Regions from separate parts of the Providencia zhijiangensis genome, predicted to be linked through region 1. Evidence: predicted binding sites of a transcription regulator. Region 1 holds the regulator's gene; the other holds the start of a gene.
What was found. The regulator sigma-54, encoded in region 1, starts transcription at its own class of promoters, with help from an activator protein. The targets are predictions, from matches to a motif close to GTTGGCACANNTTTCGCTNT.

Region 1 (3,429 bases):
AACTAAGAAAAGTTTTATTCAAGGGGCTGTTGCAAGTGCAATTTTGGCTCTTAGCCTGCCGGCAATGGCACTGAAAACAGATACTCAACAGCCGATGACCATTAACTCGGTTAAGCAATCTCTTGATTTAGAAAAAAATATCACCACATTTACTGATGACGTTGTTATCAAACAAGGTTCCATTGATATTCGTGCCAACAAAGTTGTTGTGACGCGTCCAAGCAGCGATTCCGATAAAATCGTCATTGAAGCATTTGGTACGCCAGTGACTTTCTTCCAGTTACAAGACGATGGCAAACCAATTAAAGGTCACGCATCCAAAGCACGTTATGAAGTTGATCAGCAGCTGGTTACATTAACTGGTGATGCCTACCTTGAACAGCTCGATAGCAATATCAAAGGCGATAAGATTACTTACGTCGTTCCAACGCAAAAAATGGAAGCGTTCAGTGATAAAGGCAAGCGCGTAACGACTGTCTTATTACCAGCCCAGTTACAAGAGAAAGGCCCAGCAGCGCAGGGTTCATCAACAAGTAAGAGTAAATAATTGTTATGGCAACACTAACCGCAGAGAATCTGGCGAAATCCTATAAAAAACGCAGCGTAGTCACTGACGTCAGCCTCGAAGTGAAATCAGGGGAAATCGTTGGTCTCTTAGGCCCTAACGGTGCGGGTAAAACGACCACTTTTTATATGGTAGTCGGCATTGTTCAGCGGGATGCTGGTAAAATTTTAATTGATGGGGAAGATATTAGCTTACTGCCTCTGCATGAGCGCGCTCGTCGTGGCATTGGCTACCTTCCTCAAGAAGCGTCTATTTTCCGCCGTCTCAGTGTGTATGACAACCTGATGGCGGTGTTAGAAATTCGTCCAGACTTAACCTCAGAACAGCGCAAAGAGCGCGCTGAAGAGCTGATGGAAGAGTTCAGCATTACTCACTTGCGCGATAGCGTAGGTCAGTCACTGTCTGGTGGTGAGCGTCGTCGTGTGGAAATTGCACGCGCCCTCGCTGCTAATCCAAAATTTATCCTGTTAGATGAGCCGTTTGCTGGGGTTGACCCGATTTCCGTTTTGGATATCAAAAAAATCATCCAACACTTGCGTGACTATGGGCTTGGCGTATTAATCACTGACCATAACGTCCGTGAAACTCTCGATGTTTGCGAACGTGCTTACATTGTTAGTCAAGGGCACTTGATTGCTCACGGCTCGCCAGAGATGATCCTTGAAAACGAGCAAGTGAAACGCGTTTATTTGGGTGAAGGCTTTAGACTGTAGTTTGTAAATTGTAGACTGTAGTTTTGCCTTGTTGGTTGTCATGGCATTGGTTGTGTAAGTGGTAATGGAGAATAAAGCACATTCATGAAGCAAAGTTTGCAGCTCAGAATCAGTCAACAACTTGCAATGACGCCTCAATTGCAACAGGCCATCCGCCTGTTGCAGTTATCCACACTTGAGCTTCAACAAGAAATTCAACTCGCCCTTGAAACCAACCCTCTGCTCGAACAAGAAGAATCATCCTCTGAGCAAGAAAATTTAGATAATCTAAGCAACGACACTGACAGCAGCGAAATCGATACTAAAGATGCCCTCGAAAAAGCAGATATGCCCGATGAGCTTCCTCTAGATGCTGATTGGGATGAAATCTATACGGCAGGCACCCCGTCAGGAACGAGCAACGACTATAGCTTCGATGAACTTCCTGTTTACCAAGGGGAAACCACCCAAACACTGCAAGATTATCTAATCTGGCAAGCGGATCTCACCCCGTTTACCGATACCGACCGCGCGATTGCAACCTCGATTATCGATTCGATTGATGATTCAGGCTATCTCACAAGTTCAATCAGTGAGATCCACGAAGGGATTGATGACCCCGATATCACTTTAGAAGAAGTGGTTGCCGTTTTAAAACGCATTCAGCATTTCGACCCATTAGGGGTGGCGGCGCAGGATCTCAAAGAGTGTTTACTGATCCAGCTCTCTTTATACCCCAAAGAGACAATTGGCCTGCAAGAAGCTAGACTGATTATTAGCAATCATATTGATTTACTGGCAAATCGTGACTTTCGTCAACTGAGTAAACTGACCCGTTTAAAAGAAGATGCGCTGAAAACAGCAATTGACCTGATCCTTACGCTGAATCCCAAGCCAGGGCAGTCAATCAATACGGGTGAATCGGAATATGTTATTCCCGATGTGCTGGTGAAAAAAGTCGGTGGACACTGGCAAGTTGAGTTAAATACAGATAGCATCCCTAAGTTAAGCATCAATAATCATTATGCTTCAATGGCAAATAATTCAGCCAGCGAAAGTGACACGCAATATATTCGCAGTCACTTGCAGGATGCGAAATGGCTGATTAAAAGCTTAGAAAGTCGCCATGAAACATTACTGAAAGTGGCGACCTGTATTGTTGAGCAACAACAAGAATTTTTTGAGTTAGGCGAAGAGTATATGAAACCGATGATTTTGGCAGACATTGCCTATCAGGTGGACATGCATGAATCGACTATCTCCCGTGTGACAACCCAAAAATTCCTGCATAGTCCACGAGGCATTTTTGAGTTGAAGTATTTTTTCTCCAGTCACGTCAGTACGGACACCGGAGGAGAAGCCTCCTCCACTGCGATTCGTGCACTGGTGAAGAAGCTGGTTGCTGCGGAAAACCCAGCAAAACCATTGAGTGACAGTAAATTGACGAGTATGCTGGCAGAGCAAGGTATACAAGTTGCTCGTCGAACTGTTGCTAAGTATCGTGAGTCATTATCTATTCCGCCATCAAATCAACGTAAACAGTTGGTTTAACCCAATAATATAAGGAAGATAGTATGGAATTTCAGATTACTGGACACAATATTGAAGTTACACCGGCATTGCGCGAAACGGTTGAGAAAAAACTCAAAAAATTAGAGCAATTGTTTGATCGTATTAACAGTATCCAAGTTGTTCTGAAAGTGGAAAAAGTTCAGCAAATTGCTGAAGCCACCCTGCAACTCAACGGCGCAGAACTTCACGCATCAGCGGAAGACGACGATATGTACGCGGCACTTGATTTACTCCTTGATAAGCTGTCACGCCAATTAACCAAACATAAAGAAAAACTGAGACAACACTAATACATTTAGCCAGTCGTTGACTGATTAGTCTTTGGCTGATGAATGTTCTGAACCAGATGGTGGCATACATCATCTGGTTTTGTAGTCCTAAGTGAATAATAAAATGAATAGTGATATAGAAATCCAATTAAGCGATGTTTTATCTGCCAGTTGCACACGTAATAATTTAGTTTGCACCAGTAAGAAGAGAGCATTAGAAATTATTAGTGAGTTAGCGGCCGCCGAGTTGGGATTACCGGAAAATACGGTATTTGAAGCGTTACTAACCAGAGAAAAAGTGGGTACCACGGGTATTGGTGGTGGAATTGCA
Region 2 (3,429 bases), 850 kb from region 1:
ACAACAATTGGACGTAAACCGTGGTCGAACGCTTTTTGCGTTACGAAGCGAGTTTGTGGCATTGGGCCGTCCATCGCATCAACAACCAGCAGAACGCAGTCAACCATGGACATAACACGTTCAACTTCACCACCAAAGTCGGCGTGACCTGGGGTGTCTACGATATTGATGTGATAACCATTCCATTGGATAGCGGTGTTTTTAGCAAGGATTGTAATACCACGCTCTTTCTCCAAGTCATTGGAGTCCATAACACGCTCATCAACAGTTTCACGTTCACCGAATGTGCCGGACTGTTGCAGTAATTTACCAACCAGTGTTGTCTTGCCATGGTCAACGTGAGCGATGATGGCGATGTTTCTTAAGTTTTGAATTGACAAGGATTTTTACCGTTTAATTGACAGGAAAGGAATATGCTTTATGAGTTGTTGTAATGCCCAAAGCATACTTTCTACGTTAATTTGCTGTTATTTTACACGTTTTTCCACACAAGTGGAATAAATGTGAAAGCCATCACTATTAAAAAAGTTTTTAGCTAAAAAACATTCAGTTGCGTCGTCGTGCAAAGATGCTCAAAAAAATAGCAATTATCAGCACTAGGAAATCACAAAGTGGCAGGATAATACGCTAAAAAGGAAATATTAGCAGCCGAAAAAAAGAATAAAAAATAAACTTTCTTCGTCTATCACTCATTTCAATGCATTTTTTATTATTTAGATATATCTAATTTGACAGTTTAGATATATCGGAATAAAGTGAACCTATAACGCAATTTAGATATATCGAAATAATAACAGAGGTTCCTATGAGAATACATCAATGCCGTCATGTTTATGCCTCACATCATGACGAACATCAACGAGGACACGGTGGCTGCTGCCATAATGGCGAGCACCAAGAACATCGCCATGGTCATGACCACGGGGAATGTTGTCACGGCGAGGGTCGTCATGGACACGGAGAAGGCCGTCAGGGTCGTGGACATGGTGAAGGTTGCCACGGCGAAGGCCGTCACGGTCGTGGACGCGGTGAAGGCTGTCACGGCGAAGGCCGTCATGGTCGCGGACACGGTGAAGGCTGTCACGGCGAAGGCCGTCGTGGGCGCGGTAAAGGCTTACGTCGCCTATTTGACCATGGAGATCTGCACATTATGGTGCTCTCTTTAGTGGCAAAAAAACCAAGCTATGGCTATGAAATCATCAAAGACATCCAAGAAGCATCTAATGGCTTATATGTACCAAGCCCAGGGGTCATCTACCCAACCTTAACGCTATTAGAAGAACAAGGCTTTTTGGAATCGAACATTGTCGAGCGTAACCGCAAAAGTTTCTCTATTACTCCTGAAGGAACTGAACACCTCGCGCAGAATAAAGAAACTGAAGCCGTTATCAGCCGTAAATTAGCGAAAGCCCGTGAGCTACAGCAAGGCAGCAACTTATCGGAAGATATCGAGATGGCAGTGAGCCGTTTTAAAGCCTTGCTCCGCCATAAAATGGTGCTCAAGCAATTAAATGAAGAACAAACTCATCAAATTGCGGCGATCATCAATGATGCCGTCAAACAGATTGAAGAGGTGAATGCGTTATTAACTGACAGTAATGACGAATAAACCTTTTTATATCTCTAAAAATACTCACGGTGTGGTGCCAATCAATAGCACTACGCCGTTTTTGTTTCCGCCCTCCATTTGTCGCACCATGTTGGTGCAATAAATCTTTTCCTTGCACCAATACAGCGCAGTGATAGACTATTTTTTAGCCTAATCCTTGCCATCTTCTTGTCATCATCCCCATTTACGATGATTTTAAAAGTTGGCACGCTTTTCGCTTATATAACCCTAGAGAGCTTGCAATAAGATTAATGAAATAATCATTAATCTTGCGAAGCCAGATAAACCAACTTATGCACACCTTAATTGCTGCGTAAGTTGATTAGACCCGACCAGGAGAGCCGAGAATGTCCGCTAAACATGTTTTATCGTTAATCGAAGAGCACAATGTAAGATTTATTGATCTGCGTTTTACTGATACTAAAGGTAAAGAGCAACACATCACTATCCCTGCTCATCAAGTTGACGAAGACTTCTTTGAAGAAGGTCAAATGTTTGATGGCTCATCCATCGGTGGCTGGAAAGGCATCAACGAGTCTGACATGGTATTGATGCCAGATGCATCTACCGCAATGTTAGACCCATTCTACGCCGATAATACCTTAATCATTCGTTGCGACATTTTAGAACCGGGCACTATGCAAGGTTACGATCGCGACCCTCGCTCTATCTCTAAACGCGCTGAAGATTTCCTGCGCTCTAGCGGCATTGCGGATATGGTGTTATTTGGGCCTGAACCAGAATTTTTCGTGTTCGATGACATCCGCTTCGGCAACAGCATGCACAGCAGCTACTATCACATCGATGATATCGAAGCCGCATGGAACACTGGCACTAAATACGAAGGCGGTAACAAAGGTCACCGTCCAGCTGTAAAAGGCGGTTACTTCCCAGTACCACCAGTAGACTCATCACAAGATTTACGTTCAGCTATGTGTACCACAATGGAAGAGATGGGCTTAGTGGTTGAAGCTCACCACCATGAAGTGGCAACTGCAGGCCAAAACGAAATCGCAACTCGCTTTAACACCATGACCAAAAAGGCGGATGAGACACAAATTTACAAATACGTTGTCCATAACGTTGCACACGCATACGGCAAGACCGCAACCTTTATGCCAAAACCATTAGTTGGTGATAACGGTTCCGGTATGCACTGCCACATGTCTTTATCTAAAGGTGGCGTGAACCTGTTTGCAGGCGACAAATACGGCGGGTTATCTGAGATGGCGCTGTACTACATCGGCGGTATCATCAAACACGCTCGCGCACTGAACGCATTCACTAACCCAACGACTAACTCCTACAAGCGTTTAGTCCCAGGTTTTGAAGCACCAGTAATGCTGGCTTACTCTGCACGTAACCGCTCTGCCTCTATCCGTATCCCAGTGGTTGCAAGCACTAAAGCACGTCGTATCGAAGTTCGCTTCCCAGACCCAGCAGCTAACCCATACTTAGCGTTTGCTGCTCAGTTAATGGCGGGTCTTGATGGCATCATCAACAAGATCCACCCAGGCGATGCAATGGACAAAAACCTGTACGACTTACCGCCAGAAGAAGCAAAAGAGATCCCAACTGTTGCGAACTCTTTAGAAGAAGCTCTGGCTGAACTGGATAAAAACCGTGAGTTCTTAACTCGTGGTGGTGTATTTACTGACGACGCTATCGACGCTTACATCGAATTACTGCGTGCCGATATCCAACGCGTTCGTATGGCACCACACCCACTCGAATTTGAAATGTACTACAGTGCGTAACACGCCGTTCCACTGATAGTCTTTGTTGCCGTGAAGCACTTGCCCCATCTTTGGATGGGGCCT

Region 2: a site for sigma-54 is predicted at 1,811-1,830, ahead of glnA (glutamate--ammonia ligase). Genes of this name have one in related genera too.

What each region holds. Positions count from the first base shown of each region.
Region 1 is NZ_CP135990.1:3,182,691-3,186,119, forward strand. It holds gene lptA (lipopolysaccharide ABC transporter substrate-binding protein LptA) at 1-547, shown strand, start outside; gene lptC (LPS export ABC transporter periplasmic protein LptC) at 1-6, shown strand, start outside; gene lptB (LPS export ABC transporter ATP-binding protein) at 553-1,278, shown strand; gene rpoN (RNA polymerase factor sigma-54) at 1,363-2,808, shown strand; gene hpf (ribosome hibernation promoting factor) at 2,832-3,119, shown strand; gene ptsN (PTS IIA-like nitrogen regulatory protein PtsN) at 3,223-3,429, shown strand, end outside.
Region 2 is NZ_CP135990.1:240,808-244,236, reverse strand. It holds gene typA (ribosome-dependent GTPase TypA) at 1-380, opposite strand, end outside; gene QS795_RS01115 (PadR family transcriptional regulator) at 806-1,609, shown strand; gene glnA (glutamate--ammonia ligase) at 1,957-3,366, shown strand.